3 regions of the Streptomyces sp. NPDC047706 genome follow, and region 1 is predicted to be linked to each of the others. Evidence: riboswitches for the same ligand, from Rfam matches in the RefSeq annotation. Region 1 holds a riboswitch; each other region holds the start of a gene.
What was found. Region 1 has a riboswitch for thiamine pyrophosphate ahead of thiO (glycine oxidase ThiO). Riboswitches for the same ligand answer to the same signal wherever they lie in the genome.
Positions count from the first base shown of each region.

Region 1 (7,095 bases):
GTACCGGGTCATTGGAAGGCGGGCCGTTCCGGGTCCAGTGCGGCCGTGCCCGCCACCGGCGACGACGCCTGAGCGAAGTGGCGCCTCGGGATACGCCCCGCCCGCCGGGCCAGCCGCCCCGCCTCCACGGCGCCGCGCATGGCGGTGGCCATCAGCACCGGCTCCTGCGCCCGGGTCACCGCTGAGGCGAGCATCACACCCGCGCACCCCAGCTCCATCGCGAACGCCGCGTCCGACGCCGTACCCGCTCCCGCGTCCAGGATCACCGGCACCCGCGCGTGCTCGACGATCAGCTGGAAGTTGTGCGGGTTGCGGATGCCGAGGCCGGAGCCGATCGGCGACCCGAGCGGCATGATCGCGGCGCAGCCCACGTCCTGGAGCTTGCGGGCGAGGACGGGGTCGTCGTTGGTGTACGGCAGCACCGTGAAGCCGTCGTCCACCAGCGTCTCCGCGGCGTCCAGCAGCTCGATCGGGTCGGGCAGCAGGGTGCGCTCGTCGGCGATGACCTCCAGCTTGACCATGTCGGTGCCCAGCGCCTCGCGCGCGAGGCGGGCGGTCAGCACCGCCTCACCGGCCGTGAAGCAGCCGGCCGTGTTGGGCAGCACGCGGATGCCCAGCTTGTCCAGCACCGACAGCACGGAGCCGTGGACGCCGGGGTTGACGCGCCGCATCGCGACGGTGGTCAGTTCGGTCCCGGAGGCGATCAGCGCGCGCTCCAGCACGTCCAGGCTCGGCGCGCCGCCGGTGCCCATGATCAGCCGGGAGGTGAAGGTCGTACCTCCGAGGACAAACGGATCGTCGGCCATGGGTCAGCCTCCTTGGACGGCGGTGAGGACCTCGACACGGTCCCCTTCCGAAAGGGGTGTGGCGGGCCACTGGGTACGCGGGACGACGGTTTCGTTGAGGGCGGCGGCCACTCCGGAGGGCGCCGCGGTGAGGGTGCGTACGAGGGCGTCGAGAGCCGTCCCGTCGGCGATCCGGCGGGGCTCCCCGTTGACGGAGATGATCATGCGGGCTGCTCCGTGAGTGCGGCGCTGAAGCGCTTCGGCGTGAAGGGACGGGCCTCGTCCGGAAGTTCACCGGTCGTCAGGACGTGCGCCATGGCGTCACCGGTCACCGGGGTGAGCAGGACGCCGTTGCGGTAGTGGCCGGTGGCCAGCAGCAGACCGTCCAGCCCCGTAGGTCCGAGCAGGGGCGCGTTGTCGGGCGAGCCGGGCCGCAGGCCCGCCCTGGTCTCCGTCAGCGGCAGCTCGGTGAGCCCCGGGACGAGCTCGTGCGCGTCGCGCAGCAGCTCGTACACGCCCCCGGCGGTGACCGTCGTGTCCCAGCCCAGCTCCTCGCTGGTGGCGCCGACGACCAGCTCACCGCTCGTCCGCGGCACCAGGTAGACGTGGCTGCCGCGGACCACCGCGCGCACGGTGCGGCTCAGGAACGGCGCGAGGCGCGCCGGCACGGTCAGCCGCAGCACCTGCCCCTTGACCGGCCGCACGGGCGGCACTGCGGCGTCCGGGACGCCCGCGAGCCGCCCGCTGAGGCTGCCGGCGGCGAGCACCACCTGCGCGGCGGCCAGCTCGCCCCCCGCGCGCGTGACGACGCCCGTCGCCCGCTCCCGGACGACCAGCAGCCGCTCGGCCCACTCCCGGTGGAAGACGACACCCGCCCGCTCACAGGCGGCCACGAGGGCCGCCGCGAGCCGCCGCGGATCGATCTGGTGGTCGCCGTCCACCCGCAGCCCGCCGCGCACACCCGGCGCCAGCATCGGCTCCAGGCGGCGGCAGTCCCGGCCCGACAGCCACTCGGAGTCGAGCCCCGTGTGCCGTTGCAGGGCGTGCAGTTCGCGCAGATGGGCGCGGTCGTCGGCGTCCAGCGCGACGGCGAGGGTGCCGCAGCGGCGGTAGCCGAGGTCGTGACCGGTGAGGTCGGTGAGTTCGGCCGCGAAATCCGGATAGCGGCGGGCCGACGCGAGGTTCAGACCGAGCAGGGTCTGCTCGCCGTAGTGGAGTTCCGTGACGGCGGCCAGCATGCCGGCCGCCACCTGGGCGGCCCCGCCGCCCGGTTCCGGGTCCACCACGGCGGTGGCGAGTCCGCGCTGCGCGGCACGCCAGGCCGTGACCAGACCGATGATTCCGCCCCCGATGACGAGGACGTCCGAGGTGCGTGCAGAAGACGACACGGGTACCGCGCCCCTCCCTTCGCCGGCATGACCCGGATCAGGTTCGTACGGTCGGAGGCCGCCCAGCCTCCCTCTCAGCCCGGTGCGTCCGGGCTCCCGCGAGTGCTTTACGGTGGCCACCCTAGCTCTTGACTCCGCCCCTCTGTAAGGGAGCCGCCTGGCATGCCCCGCTCACTGGACGGCCTCGTCCTCGCTCCCGTCGCCGACCAGGCCCCGGGCCAGGTGGGTACGCGCACCCGGTTCACGTACCACGAGGAGGACGGCGAGGTCTGGGCCGAGTACGCGGGTGGGGACGTCGTCCGCGGGTACCTCGTGGGGACGCGCGCGGGGGACCGGCTGGACTTCCGGTACGTGCAGCTCAAGCGGGACGGGACGACGTCCTCGGGGCACTGTGTGTCGGCCGTCGTGGAACTGCCGGACGGGCGGGTCCGGCTGGAGGAGAGCTGGGAGTGGGAGTCGCAGGCCGGCAGCGGGACGAGCGCGGTCGAGCAGCTCGGCTAGCGGTGGCCCGTGGCACGGGGGACCGCGCAACGGGCACCGCCCCCCTTACTGACAAACTGTCAGGTGTCTATGGTGATCAGGTGAGCGAGCAGACGAGGGCACAGGCGCGGCGCGTGGTCGTCGTGGGCGCGGGCATGGCCGGGGTGCAGACCGCGGTCGCCCTGCGGGAACAGGGCTTCGACGGCGCGGTGACGCTGATCGGCGCCGAGCCCCACCAGCCGTACGACCGGCCGCCGCTGTCCAAGGCGGTCCTGCTCGGCACGGCCGAGCACTCCGCCTTCGACGTCGACTTCGAGGCGCTCGGCATCGAGCTGCACCTCGGGCGTGAGATGACCGGTGTGCGCCCCGGTGACCACGAGCTGGACACCGAGGCCGGGCCGGTGCCGTACGACGTGCTGGTCCTGGCCACCGGAGCGGAACCCGTCACCCTGCCCGGCGCCGAGGGCGTCCCGGGCGTGCACCTGCTGCGTACCCTGGACGACGCCGAGCGGCTGCGGCCGGTGCTCGCCCGGCAGCACGACATCGTGGTCGTCGGCGCGGGCTGGATCGGCGCGGAGTTCGCCACCGCCGCCCGGGAGGCGGGCTGCGCGGTGACCGTCGTCGAGGCCGCGGACCGTCCCCTCGCCGGGGCGCTGCCCGCCGACGTGGCCGCGCCGATGAGCGCCTGGTACGCCGACAGCGGCGCCGTCCTCCGCACGCACGCGCGCGTGGAGCGGGTCGAGCCCGGGGCGGTCGTCCTGGACGACGGATCGCGGGTACCCGCCGGCGCCGTCGTGGTCGGCATCGGCGCCCGGCCCGCCACACGCAGGCTCGCCGGCTCCGGCATCGAGCTCGGCCGGCACGGGGAGGTCCTGGCCGACGACCACCTGCGCACCTCGGCGCCGGACGTCTACGCCGTGGGTGACTGCGCGTCCTTCCCCTCGGCGCGGTACGGCGAGCGGCTGATGGTGCACCACTGGGACAACGCCCTGCAGGGCCCCCGCACGATCGCGGCGAACATCATCGGCGAGGCACCGGCCGTCTACGACCCGGTCCCGTACTTCTGGTCAGAGCAGTTCGGGCGCTTCGTCCAGTACGCCGGGCACCACGCGTGCGCCGACGCCACCGTGTGGCGCGGAGACCCGGCGGGGCCCGCCTGGTCGGTGTGCTGGCTGCGGGAGGGCCGGCTGGTCGCCCTGCTCGCCGTGGGCCGCCCTCGGGACCTGGCGCAGGGCCGGCGGCTGATCGAGGCCGCGGCCGCGATGAGCCCGGAGCTGCTCGCCGACCCGGCGCGCCCGCTGAAGGCGGCCACGGCCTAACGCGTCGCCGCAGGTCAAAGGGGTTGGTGGGCGGGGCTGACTTCCGAGTGTCAGTGGGGGATGGCAGGCTTGTTCCCGTGACCGAGATTGACGCAAAGATCGATGCTCTCGTCCCCGCCTGGCTCGCCCTCCCCGACATCGCCGAAATGCTCGGCGTCGAGGTGACGCGTGTGCGGCAGCTGGTCAAGGAGGGCCAGCTCATCGCCGTGCGCCGCGGTGAGAACCGTGCGCTGCACGTCCCCGCCGCCTTCATCGACGGGGACAAGGTCGTCAAGGGCCTGTCCGGGACCCTGACGCTCCTGCGGGACGACGGCTTCACGGACGAAGAGATGCTGGAGTGGCTCTTCACCCCCGACCCGAGCCTGCCCGGCACTCCCGCGCAGGCGCTCGGCGAGAATCGCGGCACGGAGGTGAAGCGGCGGGCCCAGGCACTCGCCGTCTGATCCCAGCCCGACCCGAGAAGGCTGTCCGGCGTACGGGCCGGGCCCGCGGGCCCGGCCCCCGGGGCCGAGCGCCCGCGCGGCCCGTACGCCGGCGGCAGACACATCCAGAGGTACCGATCCACGGGGGGACCCACCTATGCCCGACACCGCCGCCACCGCTCGCGCCCGGCTCGCCGACGCCCGTGTCTACCTGTGCACGGACGCCCGCAAGCGCCAGGGCGACCTGCCCGAGTTCCTGGACGCGGTCCTGGCCGGCGGGGTCGACATCGTGCAGTTGCGCGACAAGGGCATGGAGGCCGCCGAGGAGCTCGAGCACCTCGGGGTGTTCGCCGACGCCTGCGCCCGGCACGGCAAGCTGCTCGCCGTCAACGACCGCGCGGACGTCGCCCACGCCGCCGGCGCCGGTGTGCTCCATCTCGGCCAGGGCGACCTCCCGGTCCCCGCGGCCCGGGCGATCCTCGGCGACGACATCCTCATAGGCCGGTCCACGCACGCGGCGTCCGAGGCCGCGGCGGCGGCAGTCCAGGAGGGGGTCGACTACTTCTGCACCGGGCCGTGCTGGCCCACCCCCACCAAGCCCGGCCGCCACGCCCCCGGCCTCGACCTGGTCCGGCACACGGCGGCGCTGGGCACCGGCCGTCCCTGGTTCGCCATCGGCGGCATCGACCTCGGCAACCTCGACCAGGTCCTGGACGCGGGCGCCCGCCGGGTCGTCGTCGTCCGCGCGATCACCGAGGCCGACGATCCGGGCACGGCGGCGGCGGAGTTCGCGAAGCGGTTGCGAGGCGTCTGAAGCCGTCGGCGGCCTCGGGGGCGTGACCCGATGTGACCGGACGGTGTCCAAGGGGTGGACAACAAGCCGACAATCCAGGCAAATTCCCTGCATCCGGTTGGGGGACAGGCACCCCCTGGCTAACCTGCCCCTATGGCCCTCGGAACCGCATCCACCAGGACTGATCGTGCACGCACCGTGCGCGACATGCTCGCCGCCGGCAAGACGACGTACTCGTTCGAGTTCTACGCGCCGAAGACCGCCAAGGGTGAGCGCAGCCTGTGGAACGCGCTGCGCAGGGTGGAGGCGGTGGCCCCCGACTTCGTCTCCGTGACGTACGGAGCCGGCGGATCCACCCGCGCGAGCACGGTCAAGGAGACGCAGCAGATCGTCGCCGACACCACGCTCACCCCGGTCGCCCACCTCACCGCCGTCGACCACTCGGTCGGCGAGCTGCGCAATGTGATCGGCCAGTTCGCCGACGCCGGCATCCGCAACATGCTGGCCCTGCGCGGCGACCCGCCCGGCGACCCGATGGGGGAGTGGGTGCCGCACCCCGAGGGTCTGACCTACGCCGCCGAACTCGTCCGCCTCATCAAGGAGTCGGGAGACTTCTGCGTCGGCGTCGCGGCCTTCCCGGAGATGCACCCGCGCTCCGCGGACTGGGACACGGACGCCCGGCACTTCGTCGACAAGTGCCGGGCCGGCGCCGACTACGCGATCACACAGATGTTCTTCCAGCCGGAGTCCTACCTTCGACTGCGTGACCGAGTGGCCGCCGCGGGCTGCGAGACGCCGGTCATCCCCGAGATCATGCCCGTGACCAGTGTGCGGATGCTGGAGCGGCTGCCGCAGCTCAGCAACGCTCACATCCCGTCCGCCTTGAAAGAGCGGATCCTCACAGCGAAAGACAATCCGTCCGCTGTACGCTCCATCGGGATCGAGTTCGCCACGGAGTTCTGCGCACGGCTGCTGGCGGAGGGAGTGCCGGGTCTGCACTTCATCACGCTCAACAACTCCACGGCGACCCTGGAAATCTACGAGAACCTGGGCCCGCACCACCCCCCGCGGGCCTAGACCGGTCGCACGCTCATACGACACACTGCGTAACGGCCACTGGGAGAGGGGCGTACATGGGCTGGACGGTCCTCTACATCGCGTTCGGCATCGTCGCGCTGTGGCTGCTCGGCGAGGTGCTGCTGCAGTACAAGGCGCGGCTTCGCTGGCGCCTGCTGGCGTTCGCCGGCTTCCTCGGTGTCGTGGTCGGGGTACTGATCCCGTCCGTCATCGTGATCGGCCTCGGCGCCGCCGCCTTCGCGGTCGGCCAGACCTACGTCACGCTGTCGTTCCGCCGTGGCTTCGCGGCCGGCTGGGCGGTCACCGGGCGTCCCACCCTGGGCGGCAGCAAGCGCCGCCGCGGTGAGCCGGAGCACCAGGACCCGACCCTGGAGGTCTCCGACCTCGAGGCGTCCGGCTACGGCGACGGCGAGGGCAGGTACGAGCAGGGCGGCACCGGCTACGGCCAGGAAGACCACGAGCGCGACGACGTCTTCACCCCCGCCCGCCCCGGCGCCGCGACCGCCGCCGAGACCACCTCCGTGTACGAGCCGCAGCCGATGCCCGACGACACGGGCTCCTACGGTGTCTACGGCGACACCGGCGGGTACGCCACCCAGGGCCAGGCCCAGGACCAGTACGCGGCGGCGGCCCAGTCCGCCGACCAGGCTTACGCCTACGACGGCTACTCCGGCTACGGCCAGCAGCAGTACGGCTACGACACCACCGGCCAGCAGCAGTACGCCGCCTACTCCGACCCGTACATCGGCACCCAGACCTACGGCGGGTCGTACGACGCCGGGTACGACCAGCAGTACGGCCAGCAGGGCTACGGCCAGGACCAGTACGCCG
Region 1 covers NZ_JBIDCW010000010.1:92,584-99,678, forward strand. The annotation lists gene ACGF8A_RS14450 (thiazole synthase) at 9-806, opposite strand; gene thiS (sulfur carrier protein ThiS) at 810-1,010, opposite strand; gene thiO (glycine oxidase ThiO) at 1,007-2,173, opposite strand; TPP riboswitch at 2,170-2,283, opposite strand; gene ACGF8A_RS14465 (hypothetical protein) at 2,336-2,674, shown strand; gene ACGF8A_RS14470 (NAD(P)/FAD-dependent oxidoreductase) at 2,755-3,972, shown strand; gene ACGF8A_RS14475 (Rv2175c family DNA-binding protein) at 4,050-4,415, shown strand; gene thiE (thiamine phosphate synthase) at 4,552-5,208, shown strand; gene metF (methylenetetrahydrofolate reductase [NAD(P)H]) at 5,341-6,264, shown strand; gene ACGF8A_RS14490 (hypothetical protein) at 6,321-7,095, shown strand, end outside.

Region 2 (7,095 bases), on a different contig from region 1:
CGACTTCGACGCGCATCTCGACGAGGCGCTGGACCGGATTCTGGCGGAGGAGCAGAGCGCGGGGTGAGCCGCCCGGTGGGAGAGCGTGGTGTAACGCTTCGCCTGAGGTGAGGGGGGTCGGTGTGGCCAGCTGAGGATGTGCGGTTGTGTGAGGCTTCGTGTAGCTGTGTGAGGCTACGTGTGGCTGAGACCGGGGCTGTGGCTTGCGGCGGCCGGGATGGTCGGCCGGCTTGCAGGCGGCTGGGGGACACGCGGTAGTTGCGGCTACGGCTGTGGACCCGCCGGGCAGGGACGCTTATGCCGGGTGTCCGGAGGGCGATGGGCCGGAGGGACTCCCGGGTACGGGTCGTGAAGCCGGGGTCGTGAGGCGGGGATACGGGGCGTGAAGCGCGGACACCGTCGTGAAGCCGGGACACTGGGCGTGAAGCGCGGATACCGGTCGTGAAGGCGGGGTTCGGGGCGTGAAGCGGTGCCGTGGATGGCTGCACCGAAGGCGCTCAACGCTTGCGCCGCCGCCCCCTTCCTGTGCGGGCCGGAACCAGAGCCTCGCCGCCACCGGCGGCGGCCGACGCTGCGCCCGGCGCCTGGCCGGGCCGGTCTGCCGACACCACCAGGGCCGCGAGCGCCGTGGTGACCGGCACCGAGGCCACCAGGCCGATCGAGCCGACCAGGGTGCGCACGATCTCCTCGGCGACCAGTTCGCTGTTGGCAACCGTGCCTACGCTGCTCTGAGCGATGGAGAAGAGCAGGAGCAGCGGCAGTGCGGCGCCCGCGTAGGCGAGGACCAGGGTGTTGACGACGGACGCGATGTGGTCGCGGCCGATGCGGATGCCCGCCCGGTACAGCCCGCGCCAGCCCATCGTCGGGTTGGCCTCGTGCAGCTCCCAGACCGCCGAGGTCTGGGTCACCGTCACGTCGTCCAGGACGCCGAGCGAACCGATGATGACGCCGGCCAGCAGCAGGCCGCTCATGTCGATCGACGGGTACAGGCCGTGGATGAGCCCGGTGTTGTCGTCCGTGTTGCCCGTGAGCGCCGCCCAGTCGATGAACACCAGACCGAGGATGCCGATCAGCACGAGCGAGATCAGTGTGCCGAGCACGGCCACGGATGTTCGGGCCGAGAGGCCGTGGCACAGATACAGCGCGATCAGCATGATGGCGCTCGCCCCTACCACCGCCACGACGAGGGGGTTCGAGCCCTGGAGAATCGCGGGCAGGATGAAGAAGTTGAGCACCAGGAAGCTGATGGCCAGCGCGATCAGCGCCATGACACCGCGCAACCGTCCGACGGCCACGACCGCCAGGGCGAAGATGCCGGCGAGGACTGTCATCGGGAGGCGGCGGTTCACGTCCGTGACCGAGTACTGCAGGTCCTCGGGCGCGGAGGGCTCGTAGGCGACCACGACCTTCTCGTCCTCGTGCAACTGCCGTGACTGGTCGGGCTGCACGATCTCGGTGAAGGTGCGGCCCTTGTCCTCGCCGGTGTCGATCCGGATCGTCGCGCGTTTGCAGGTGCCGACCGCTTGCTGCTGGGCCGAGGAGCCCTCGGCGGTGGACGTGTCACCGTTCGGTGTGTTCGCCGAGCCGTTGACGCGGTCGCAGGGCAGCTCCTCGATCTTGGTGACCGTGGCTTGCTGGGTCTGCCGGTCGAAGCCGACGCCCGTGCGCTCGTGCGGCGGAGCACCGCCGGGCCACAGAACGGCGAGGCCGACCACGACAGCGGCGGCGAAAGGAATGAGTACCGCCGCGATGACCTTGCGCAGGTGCATGGATACGGGGGCCGCGGGGCCGTGGGCGTGGCTGTGCGAGTGGCCGTGACCCTGTCCACCGCCGGAGCCGTGTCCCGGGCCGTCGTCGTGCCCGTGGCCGCGTCCTTGGCCACTGCCGGGCCCCTGTCCGCTGCCCGAACCTTGTTGGCCGCCGCCGGGCCCAAGGCCGTGTGATCGGTCTCCACCCGGCCCGGAGTGGCCGCGACCCTCACCGTGGCCGTGCCCACCGCCCCAGCCCTGTCCATTGCCCTGGCTCTGATCACTGCCCCAGCCCTGTCCATTGCCCTGGCTCTGATCACTGCCCCAGCCCTGTCCATTGCCCTGGCTCTGATCACTGCCCCAGTCCTGTCCACTGCCCTGGCCCTGATCACTGCCCCAGTCCTGTCCACTGCCCTGGCCCTGATCACTGCCCCAGTCCTGTCCACTGCCCTGGTCAGAACCACCGCCGTGGCCGTAGCCACCGGCCTCTCCAAACCCGTGGCCCCGGCCACCATCCGCGGCAGCAGCACGCTCCAGTCCGTCCCCGGTACCGGGGCCCTGCCCGGGCACGCCCCCGGCACCGGCCCCGTGCTCGCGCCGGCCACCCGAGCCCACTCCGGAGGCGGATCCATCCTGCCCGAAGCCCGACCCGCCATCCGAACCCGAGCCGGGAGCCCCTCCTGAGCCGAAGCGGGGTTCGCCACCCGACGCCAGGCCCGACCCACCAGGCGAGTCGAAGCCGGGTCCGCCACCCGAGCCGAACCGTGACCCCTCTCCCGCACCGTAGCCCGACGGGTCGCCAGGCCCGCCCCCCGGCCCGTAGCCCGACCGGTCGCCAGGCCCGCCCCCCGGCCCGAAGCCCGGTCCGAAGTCAGCCCGCTCACGCGGACCCGAGCCGGATCCGCCACCCACGCCCATGTCACTCACGCCGATGCCACCTACACCCATGCCGAAAGGACCACCCCGGCCACGACCCGGAGTATTCCCTTGCCCCATGCCAGGGGCGGCACCGCCCCGGCCACCGCCAGAAGCGTCCCCCCGCCCCGCCCCAGGCGCACCTCGGCCCATATCGGGCCCCCTGCCCGGAGCGGTGCCACCCCCGACCACATCTGAGCCGCGTTCCGACCCCGTGCCGGAGCCGGTTCCGCGCGGCGGTTCCTGCGGCGGGAACGGGGGCTGCTGATTCGAGGTCACCGACCGATCATCGCAAGAACGGCTGGGGCCCTCTGTTCACCGCGCCCGAATTGACGCTAGCGTGGGGGCACCTTTGTAAACGCGGGAGCTCGGAGCACCGGGCTGAGAGGGCGCTGACCTCCGTCTTCGCGATGTTTCACGTGGAACGTGACTCGGCACGAGTGATGTTTCCCATGAAACGCCGACAGACGGAAACCGCTGCGTCGACCGCCGAACCTGTTACCGGGTAATGCCGGCGTAGGGAGATCGGTCTCATGGCCAACAAGGACGCACGCACGCCTGCCTCCACCCAGAACGCGACCGAGGACGCGATCAACGGGGAGGCCGGGAAGTCCATCGGCTGGCACAAGGCGTACGTCGAGGGCTCCCGCCCCGACCTGCATGTGCCGGTCCGTCAGGTGCACCTCACCAACGGGCAGTCGGTCACGCTGTACGACACATCAGGCCCGTACACCGATCCACTCGTCGAAACCGACGTCCGCCGCGGTCTGTCACCGCTGCGGGAGAACTGGATCATCTCCCGCGGCGACACCGAGGAGTACGCGGGCCGTCCCGTCCGTCCCGAGGACGACGGGATCAAGCACACGTCGCCGCGTGGCGGGCTGCGCAACCTCGACGCTGTTTTCCCGGGCCGCCCGCGCCTGCCGCGTCGCAGCCGGGACGGTCAGGCGGTCACGCAGCTCGCGTATGCACGACGGGGGGAGATCACGCCCGAGATGGAGTACGTGGCCATCCGGGAGAACGTCTCGCCCGAGGTCGTGCGTGAGGAGATCGCTGAGGGGCGGGCCGTTCTGCCCGCGAACGTGAACCACCCGGAGATCGAGCCGATGATCATCGGCAAGCGGTTCCTGGTGAAGGTCAACGCCAACATCGGCAACTCGGCGGTCACGTCCTCCATCGAGGAGGAGGTCGAGAAGATGACCTGGGCGACCCGTTGGGGCGCCGACACGGTCATGGACCTGTCCACGGGCCGCAACATCCACACCACGCGCGAGTGGGTGCTGCGCAACTCCCCCGTCCCCATCGGCACGGTGCCGCTCTACCAGGCTCTGGAGAAGGTCGACGGCCGGGCCGAGGCGCTGACCTGGGAGATCTACAAGGACACGGTCATCGAGCAGGCCGAGCAGGGCGTGGACTACATGACGGTCCACGCGGGCGTGCGTCTGGCGTATGTGCCGCTGACGGCGAACCGCAAGACCGGGATCGTCTCGCGCGGCGGCTCGATCATGGCGGCGTGGTGCCTGGCCCACCACAAGGAATCGTTCCTGTACGAGAACTTCCAGGAACTGTGCGAGATCCTCGCCGCCTACGACGTCACGTACTCGCTCGGCGACGGCCTGAGGCCCGGCTCGATCGCGGACGCCAACGACGCGGCGCAGTTCGCGGAACTGCGCACTCTCGGGGAACTCAACCGGATCGCGAAGCGTTTCCACGTACAGACCATGATCGAAGGCCCGGGACATGTCCCGATGCACAAGATCAAGGAGAACATCGACCTTCAGCAGGAGATCTGCGATGAAGCTCCGTTCTATACCCTCGGCCCGCTGACGACGGACATCGCGCCGGCGTACGACCACATCACTTCGGGTATCGGCGCCGCGATGATCGCCTGGTGGGGCACGGCCATGCTCTGCTACGTCACGCCCAAGGAACACCTGGGCCTGCCCAACCGTGACGACGTCAAGACCGGCGTCATCACCTACAAGATCGCGGCCCACGCGGCCGATCTCGCCAAGGGGCACCCGGGTGCGCAGGAATGGGACGACGCGCTGTCCGACGCCCGCTTCGAGTTCCGCTGGGAGGACCAGTTCAACCTCGCCCTCGACCCGGACACAGCCCGTGAGTTCCATGACGAGACCCTCCCGGCCGAGCCCGCCAAGACGGCACACTTCTGCTCGATGTGCGGACCGAAGTTCTGCTCGATGAAGATCTCCCAGGACATCCGCCGTGAACACGGCGGCACGCAGGCGGAGATCGAGCAGGGCATGGCCGAGAAGTCGAAGGAGTTCGCGGCGGCAGGCAACCGGGTGTATCTGCCGATCGCGGACTGACCCGGCCGATGGGACGGGGGCGCTGGCCTGCGGCCCCGTCATCGTCTCGGTCCAGCCCGCACCCGACAGCACGCCGGCGCCGGACCTCCGGCTTGCGCACCACGGGGGCGCAAGCCGGAGGTCATTCCGGCTTGTGGTCCGGGCCTCCGAAGTCCGGGCTGGAGTAGTCCGGGCTCGTGAAGCTCGGGCGTGAGCCCGACGGGCCGTCACCGGGACTGGTGAAGCCCGGACGGTCGTAGCCCAGGTGCGGCATCCGACTGGTCGGGATCGTCGGGGCCGCACGCCGCAGCGCGGCCGGATCAGGGGTGGTGAGGGCCTCCCGGAGGAACGGCAGGATGCCGTTCTCCAGCAAAGCCCGGCGCCAGGCCTCCCTGGCGCCTGCCACCTCTTGGCTGAGTTCGTCGTACGGTCCGGAATTCAGCGTCGGCCTGTTGCTCAGAGCGGTGATCAACAGGCCGACGGCGGCGAGCAGGATGGCGACCGCGGTCACGGCGCCGAACACCCACCCGGTGGTGACCATTGTTTGAGCGATGCCCGGCTCGGGGTCGAGCATCTTCAGGGTGTAGCCGACGAGCAGGAAGATCGCCGCGGCCGTTCCGGCCAGGACGGGTGCCAGGACCGCGATGACGGCCACGGCGCCCGCGCCGACGGTCTCGGCGGCGGCCTCTCCCATGGTGGTGGCGAGCCCCACGCCACCCGTGCCCGGCTCGCTGGAGCCGGATTCGCGGGTGGCCGCCGGGGTGGACGGCGCCGGGCGGCGCAGTTCCTCGCGGACCTTCACGTAATGCTGGTACTCGGTCGCCGCGGCCGCCGTGATGAGTGCGGTGGCGTTGAGCGCCATGGTGCGCAGCTGTTCCGGGTTGAGCCGCTGTCCCACTGCAGCCAGTTCGGGCCGGTGGTGTGCGGAGCGCAGCGCCTCGTCGAGGAGCCGCTCGTAATCCTGGCGGTCCTCGCTCAACAGGTGCTGCGGAACGCTGTTCATGTGCATCCCCCGATGCTCCGTAGGGCTTGGGGCTCGCACGCTGACGAGCCGTCGGGCAGAAACGGAGGGGAGCCTGCTACGGATAAGGCGATGGTAGAGCGGTGACGGTGCGCCGTGACAGGGGGTTTCCAGAAATTGGCACCTGGCCCGCGCGGTGGTGCGCCGGCCCGCCGTCCGGGTACGCCTGCCCAGGGAAAGCTCAGTTATCCAGCGGCAGTTGCTGGACCAGCAGCTTTCCGGCCATGGTCACGCCGCCGTCCATCGCGATGGCGAGGCCGTCGGCATACACGTGCGGCCCGTCGACCACCGGACCGGTGCTGTCCTCGCCGTCTTCGGAGCCGACCTCGCCGAGCAGATAGGGAATGGGGCTGTGGCCGTGAACGATGCGGGTACCGCCGTACGTATCGAGCAGTGAGCGAACGGCGTCGGCGCCGCCCTCGTCGCGGAAGGAGAAGCGTTTGGTGAACTTGCGGAACAGGTCCCAGACCTCGTCCGCGTCGTTACGGGTGAGGGCCTCGCGGACGTTGTCGTTGACGGCCTCGATGGAGTCGCCGTAGTCGAGGTACGCGGTGGTGTCCGAGTGGACGAGCAGGTGACCGTCGGTTTCGGTGAGCGCGTCCAGGCGGGCCATCCACTGCAGATGGTGGTCCTGGAGGCGGTCCATGTCGGTCTTCTGGCCGCCGTTGAGCAGCCAGGCCGCCTGGAAGGTGGCAGTGCCCGCGCCGGAGTTGACAGGCGTGTCGCCGAACCGCTTGGCGCCGAGCAGCAGCAGCTCGTGGTTTCCCATCAAGGCCTTGCAGTAGCCTCCGGCCGCGGCGGCCTCGGCGGACAGCCGCATCACGAGGTCGATCACGCCGATGCCGTCGGGGCCGCGGTCGGTGAAGTCGCCCAGGAACCACAGTCGCGCGGTGCCCGCGCACCACTGGCCGGCGTCGTCGATGAGGCCCTTGGCCCGGAGGGCGGCCAGCAACTCGTCGAAATAGCCGTGTACGTCGCCGACGACGTACAGAGGTCCGGGACCGTTGGTGGACTGCGGCTGCTGCTCCGGCAGGGCTGACGGATCGACCGTCACCTGCACCGTGTCACCTCGGTTGATGACGGGCAGGTCGCGCTCCGTGGG
Region 2 covers NZ_JBIDCW010000039.1:32,786-39,880, forward strand. The annotation lists gene ACGF8A_RS32620 (SsgA family sporulation/cell division regulator) at 1-67, shown strand, start outside; gene ACGF8A_RS32625 (YibE/F family protein) at 498-1,769, opposite strand; TPP riboswitch at 3,014-3,203, shown strand; gene thiC (phosphomethylpyrimidine synthase ThiC) at 3,197-4,993, shown strand; gene ACGF8A_RS32635 (hypothetical protein) at 5,115-5,981, opposite strand; gene ACGF8A_RS32640 (metallophosphoesterase) at 6,175-7,095, opposite strand, start outside.
Region 2: it holds a riboswitch for thiamine pyrophosphate, as region 1 does, so the genes downstream of both, thiC (phosphomethylpyrimidine synthase ThiC) here and thiO (glycine oxidase ThiO) in region 1, are expected to answer to the same signal.

Region 3 (7,095 bases), on a different contig from region 1:
CGGCCTGGTCGCGTCCGTCGAGCAGGACCCGCCCGGAGTCGAGGGGCTGCAGCCCCGCCACGGCCCGCAGCAGCGTCGACTTGCCGCTTCCGCTGGGGCCCAGCACGCACACCACCTCGTGCTCGGCGACCTCCAGGCCGACACCGTCGAGGACGGGCCGCCCACCGAACCGTACGGTCGCCTCCTCCAGGCCGAGCAGCATCAGAACTCCCCCGTCCGGTCGGTCCGCAGCCGCTCCAGCACCAGCAGCGCCACCGCGCACACCACCATCAGAATCGTCGAAAGGGCCATCGCCTGCCCGTAGTTGAGATCGCCGGGCCGCGCCAGCAGCCGCGCCACGGCGACCGGCAGCGTCGGGTTGTCAGGGCGCGCGATGAACACGGTCGCCCCGAACTCCCCCAGTGACACGGCGAAGGCGAACCCGGCCGCGATCAGCAGCGCCCGCCGCACCATCGGCAGGTCCACCTCGCGCCAGGCACGCCACGGCGACGCCCCGAGCACCGCCGCCGCCTCACGCAGCCGTAGGTCCACCGCCCGCAGCACCGGCAGCATGGTCCGCACGACGAAGGGCACCCCGACCAGCGCCTGCGCGAGGGGTACCAGAATCCACGAGGCGCGCAGATCCAGCGGCGGCTCGTCGAGGGCGATCAGGAACCCGAAACCGACCGTCACCGCGGACACGCCCAGCGGCAGCATCAGCAGCGCGTCGAAACCGCGCACGAACCGCCCCGCGTCCCGCCGGGTCAGCGCCACCGCAGCGAGCCCGCCGACCAGTACGGCGATCGCGGTGGCGGCCACGGCGTACGACAGCGAGTTGCCGATCGCGTCGATCGGCGGGACCAGGAAGGTGCCGCCGTCCTCGCTGGTCAGCGCCCGGTAATAGCCGAACCCGGGGGCGTCGAGCGAGCGCTGCACCAGCACGGCCAGCGGCAGCAGGAGCAGCAGGGCGACCACGGCGAGGACACCGGCCAGCAGCGCCCACTGCCCGGCACCGCGCGGACGGCGCGCGGTCACGGACGCGTCCACCAGCCGCAGCGCGGACTCCCGCCGCCGTACGGTCCAGGCGTGCACGGCGAGCACCGCGCCCACCGCGGCGAACTGGACCAGCGTCAGCACGGCGGCGGTGGCGAGGTCGAAGACCTCCGTGGTCTGCCGGTAGATCTCCACTTCGAGGGTGGAGAAGGTGGGTCCGCCGAGGATCTGCACCACGGCGAAGGAGGTGAAGGTGAACAGGAAGACCATCAGGGCGGCGGCGGCCACGGCCGGCCCCAGCGCGGGCAGGGTGACGCTCCGCCAGGCGCTCAGACGTGACGCCCCGAGCATCCGCGCGGCCTCCTCCTGACGTGGGTCGAGTTGCGCCCAGAGCCCGCCGACCGTGCGTACGACGACCGCGTAGTTGAAAAAGACGTGCGCGAGCAGGATCGCCCACACCGTGGTGTCCAGCCGTACGCCCCAGAGGTCGTCCAGCAGCCCGCCGCGCCCGACCAGCGCCAGGAACGCCGTGCCGACCACGACGGTCGGCAGCACGAACGGCACGGTCACGACCGCCCGCAGCACCTGCTTGCCGGGGAAGTCGAAGCGGGCGAACACATACGCGCCGGGCAGCGCGATCAGCAGCGTCAGCGCGGTCGAGGCGAGCGCCTGCCAGGTGGTGAACCACAGGACGTGCCGGATGCCGGACTGGGCGAGGACGTCGGCGATCCGCCCGAACTGCCAGCTCCCGTCGGCCTTCAGCCCACGGCCGACGATCGCGGCGACGGGATAGGCGAAGAAGACGGCGAAGAACGCGACGGGCAGGGCGAGAAGCCCGAGCCGCGCCGCGTTCCCGCGGGCCCTGGCGGCTACTTGAGTACGAGCGACGTCCACGACTTGACCCACTCGTCACGGTTTTCGGCGATCTTCGCCGGGTCCAGGGTCCCGGGGTCCTCGGCCTGCGGGCCGTACTTCACGAACTCCGCGGGCACCTGGGCCCCCTCGCGCACCGGGTAGACGAACATGTTCAGCGGCATGTCGTCCTGGAACTGCTTGGTGAGCATGAAGTCGAGCAGCGCCTTGCCGCCCTCGGGGTTCTTCGCGTTGTTCAGCAGCCCGGCGTACTCGACCTGCCGGAAGCAGGTGCCCATGGCCACGCCGGTGGGCGCGGTCTTGGGCTTCGGATCGGCGAAGACGACCTCGGCGGGGGGCGAGGAGGCGTACGACACGACCAGCGGCCGGTCGCCGCCCGCCTTCCTGCCGCTGGCGGAACCGGAGAACTCCTCGTTGTAGGCCTGCTCCCAGCCGTCCACGACCTTCACACCGTTGGCCTTGAGCTTCTTCCAGTAGTCCTCCCAGCCTCCCCCGCTCTCGGCTCCGCTGGAGCGGGAGGTGCCCCCATCGCCGTACTTCGCGGCCGTGCCGAGCAGGAAGCCGAGGCCGGGTGAGGAGGTGGCGGCGTTCTCGGTGACGAGGAGATTCTTGTACGCCGGGTCGGCCAGGTCGTCGAGGGTCTTCGGCGGGTCCAGCTTGCGCTCGCCGAACCAGGCCTTGTCGTAGTTGACGCAGATGTCGCCGGTGTCGACGGGGGTGACGCGGTGCTGCTCCTGGTCGGCCCGGTACTCCGGCTTGACCAGGTCGGCGTCCTTCGCCTCGTACGGCTGGAAGAGGCCGTTGTCGAGCGCGCGGGACAGCAGGGTGTTGTCGACGCCGAAGAGGACGTCGCCCTGCGGGTTGTCCTTGGTCAGGACGGCCTTGTTGACGGCCTGGCCGGCGTCGCCGTCCTTGAGGACCTTGATGTGGTAGCCGGACTGCTTCTCGAAGGCGGCGATCACGCTCTTGGACACGGCCCACGAGTCGTGGCTGACGAGGGTGACCGTCTTGGAGTCCGAGCCTTCACCGCCGGATCCCGAGGCCCCGCACGCGGACAGCGTGACCATGCCCAGCCCGACGACGACGGCTGTGAACTTCCTGGTGTTGCTCACTGATTTCCTCCTGGGTGACCAGGAAGAGACGCGGCCCTGCCCGGGACCTGGAACGGGTTCCCGGGCAGGGCGCAACAGCTCGAGTGACGACCGATCTCCCTACCCAGAATGACCTGGGCGAGGTTCAGAGGGTCTGCGGCCCACCCAAGATATGGCTGCCGCACTCTCAGCGCTGTGGCGCTCCCCTGCCGGAATATGAAGATGTGTACGGCGTCAGACTACCGCTCGGTGGCCGCGAGCTGACCACACGCCCCGTCGATCTCCTGACCACGGGTGTCCCGGATCGTGACCGGTACACCATGGGCGGCGATGGCCTCCACGAACGCCTTCTCGTCCTCGGGCCGGGACGCGGTCCACTTGGAGCCCGGGGTCGGGTTCAGCGGGATGAGGTTGACGTGCACGGGCTTGCCCTTGAGCAGCCGGCCGAGCCGGTCACCGCGCCAGGCCTGGTCGTTGATGTCCCGGATCAACGCGTACTCGATGGACAGCCGCCGCCCGGACCTCTGGACGTAGTCGAACCCGGCGTCGAGCACCTCGCGCACCTTCCAGCGCGTGTTCACGGGCACGAGGGTGTCGCGCAGCTCGTCGTCCGGGGCGTGCAGCGAGATCGCCAGCCGGCACTTGAAGCCCTCGTCGGCGAAGCGGTGGATCGCCGGCACCAGTCCGACGGTCGAGACGGTGATCCCGCGCTGCGACAGCCCGAGCCCGTCCGGCTCGGGGTCGGTGAGCGCGCGGATGGCACCGACGACGCGCTTGTAGTTGGCCAGGGGCTCGCCCATGCCCATGAAGACGATGTTCGACAGCCGCGAGGGCCCGCCGGGCACCTCGCCGTCGCGCAGCGCCCGCATGCCGTCCACGATCTGGTGGACGATCTCGGCGGTGGACAGGTTGCGGTCGAGCCCGGCCTGCCCGGTGGCGCAGAACGGGCAGTTCATCCCGCAGCCCGCCTGCGAGCTGATGCACATGGTCACCCGGTCCGGGTAGCGCATCAGCACCGACTCCACGAGCGTCCCGTCGAACAGCCGCCACAGCGTCTTACGGGTGGTGCCCTCGTCCGTCGACAGATGCCGCACGACGGTCATCAGCTCGGGCAGCAACGCCTCCCGCAGCCTCCCCCGCGACCCGGCCGGGATGTCGGTCCACTGCTCCGGATCGTGCGCGTACCGCGCGAAGTAGTGCTGCGAGAGCTGCTTGGCACGGAACGGCTTCTCACCGATCTCGGCAACAGCGTCCTTGCGCTCCGCAGGCGTGAGATCGGCAAGATGCCGCGGCGGCTTCTTGGCTCCGCGGGGGGCGACGAATGTGAGTTCTCCGGGCTTAGGCATGGCTGTACCAGTGTCGCAGATCCACTTGGGTGACCTGCGGCTGCCGCCGGCTACGACGGTCGTCGGCAGCTGTCACCGGTCGTCGCCGAGCGCCCTCGGACGCCCGGTGTCGGCCCGGCAGACGGGGCCGCGCATCCTGACCGCTGCACCTTGCCCGCCGCTCCACGGCTGCAGCAGCCGCCCGGAAGGACCTCCACCTGGGTTGTGCGGCCCGCCGGTCGTCGTCCGGTGCGGGTGACCGACCGCCGTGCGGTCGACGCGGGAGAGCGTCAAGGGCGTGCCGAGTACGAGTCAGGGCCCGAAGACCTGGGAAAGGTGAGCGGTCAGCCGCTCCACCGACGCCGGGGTGACCCGCGCGCCGAGGTGACCGTCGGGGCGGACGAGGAGGGCGGTGGGGCCTTCGGCCCGGTAGCCGCCGCGGAACTCGCCCCGGCTGTCCCACAGCACCGGCAGCCCGGCCCGGCCGGCGTCCACCCCGGCGGCGAGCACCGCGTACACCGCCACCTGGTCGTGACTCGCCGTACGCGTCTTGGCTGCCAGGTCCGCGAAGGTGTCCGCCTGCCCGTCCTCGTCCGCGTAGAGCAGCAGGACGTGATCACGCTCGCGGAGTACGTCGTACAGGCGCATCGGGTAGGCGGCGACGCTGTCGGTGAGGCCGCCGCAGTCGGGTGCCCGGTCACCGGCATCGGGGCCGGTGAGGCCCGGGGTCCGGGGTCCTACGACAGGGCTGTCCGGGTAGGCGACCAGCAGCTGTGCCTCCCGCATCATGATCGTGGCGGGGTCGTCGGGGTCGTCGGGGTCGGCCTGGATGCCTTCCCGGGCGTGCCGGACCGTGCGGCCCACGACCTCCTCGCCGATCGGCCGCCGTTCGGCGTCGTAGCTGTCGAGCAGCCGAGGGTGGGCCGTTCCCCGCACGGCGAGGGCCAGCTTCCAGGCCAGGTTGCAGGCGTCCTGGATGCCGGTGTTCATGCCCTGCGCGCCGGTTGGCGGGTGGATGTGCGCGGCGTCGCCCGCGAGGAACACCCTGCCGTCGCCGTAGCGGTCCGCCAGGCGGTGACTGATGCGGAAGATCGAGGACCAGCGCATGGCCGAGGCGGTGGTCGGCTGCGGGGAGAGCCGGTCGAGCACGGCCTGGATGTGTTCCAGTGCCGGCCGGCGGCCGCCTTCCAGTCCGTGCGTCACGTCGCCGGGCGTGTCCGTGCCGTGGCCGAGCCCCTGCGTGGCCTCGCCGAGCCCGTTCGTGGCCTTGTCGGCCCCGGGTTCGCGCCGGAGGTGTCCCGCTCGGGTCGACAGTTCGGGTGGGACCAGCATGGACATGCGGTAGCGGGAGCGCCCGGGCAGCGGGATGCAGACGAGCAGGTCGTCGAGGGCGCCGTCGCCGTAGTGCATGGCCCTTACGCCGTAGCCCTGGGGCAGGTCCCAGTCCACCTCGACGTCCGCGAGCATGTACTCCTCCGGGAACGCGCCGCCGCCGAAACCGATCCCGAGGACCTTGCGGACGGTGCTGTGCGCGCCGTCGCACCCGACGAGGAAACGGGACCGGATCTCGCGCTCCTCCCCGTCGCCGGTGGAGAGCCGGCTCGTGACCCCGTCCCCGTCCTGCGTGAACGACCGCAGCTCGGTGCCCCGCTCGATCCGCGTTCCGAAGCGTGCCAGATACTCCTCGAGGATGCGCTCGGTCTCGTACTGCGGCAGTGCGGCGAACCGGTACGGGACCTCCGCCGGAAGTTCGAGGTCGATCCGGCCCTGCTCCTCACCGTTGACGTACAGCAGCTGCCCCCGCATGAGCACGGCGGTGTCGAGGGCCGCGCGCACCAGGCCCATGCGGTCCCACAGCTCCAGCGTCCGCGGCTGGATCCCCACGGCCTTGGCGTACGGCAGCCGCTTCGCGAGCCGGTCGACGATGCGGCAGCGGATGCGGTGCCGGCGCAGTTCGGCGGCCGCGGTCAGGCCCACCGGGCCGGCCCCCACGATCAGTACGTCGGTGTCCATCCCGCACCTCCCGTGACTTCAGCCTCGCAGCGCGGCTCCCGCACCGCAGCTCGGGCACGGCGGCACGGAAAGAGCCCCCGCCCATGGGAAGGGCAGGGGCTCCTCAGCACAGACGACCGCTCAGCTGGATCCCACGAACAGCACCAGCAGCAGCCACACCACCGGAGCGGTGGGCAGCAGCGAGTCCAGCCGGTCCATGATCCCGCCGTGCCCCGGCAGCAGCGTGCCCATGTCCTTGATGCCGAGGTCGCGCTTGATCATCGACTCGCCGAGGTCGCCCAGAGTGGCGCTGGCGGCGACCGCGAGGCCCAGGAGCAGGCCCTGCCACCACGTGCCGTCGTCGATGAGGAACTGCATGCACAGCGCACCGGCGGCCATGGCGAAGCTGACCGCTCCCAGCAGGCCCTCGCGGGTCTTGCCGGGGCTGATGCGCGGGGCGAGCTTGTGCCGCCCGAACCGCCATCCGACGGCGTACGCGCCGGTGTCGCTGACCACGGTGAGCAGCAGGAACATGAACACCCGCTGCGGCCCGTCCTGCGCGGTCAGCATCATCGCGACGAACGTCGCGAGGAACGGGACGTAGAAGGCGGCGAAGACGCCGGCCGTGACGTCCCGCAGGTAGTCCTGCGGTGGTTCCGTCATCCGCCAGACCAGGACCGCCAGCGCGGTGAGCGCCATCGCCACCCACGCGCCCTCGGGTCCCCGCACATACCCGGCGACGACCATCCCGGCGCCGCCGACCGCCAGCGGCACCAGCGGCGCGTGAATGCCCTTGCGCTCCTCCAGCCGCTTGGTCAGCTCCCACAGGCCCACCACGACGG
Region 3 covers NZ_JBIDCW010000006.1:92,324-99,418, forward strand. The annotation lists gene ACGF8A_RS09175 (ABC transporter ATP-binding protein) at 1-202, opposite strand, end outside; gene ACGF8A_RS09180 (ABC transporter permease) at 202-1,866, opposite strand; gene ACGF8A_RS09185 (thiamine ABC transporter substrate binding subunit) at 1,842-2,912, opposite strand; TPP riboswitch at 3,036-3,154, opposite strand; gene rlmN (23S rRNA (adenine(2503)-C(2))-methyltransferase RlmN) at 3,176-4,282, opposite strand; gene ACGF8A_RS09195 (FAD-dependent monooxygenase) at 4,574-6,274, opposite strand; gene ACGF8A_RS09200 (phosphatidate cytidylyltransferase) at 6,395-7,095, opposite strand, start outside.
Region 3: it holds a riboswitch for thiamine pyrophosphate, as region 1 does, so the genes downstream of both, ACGF8A_RS09185 (thiamine ABC transporter substrate binding subunit) here and thiO (glycine oxidase ThiO) in region 1, are expected to answer to the same signal.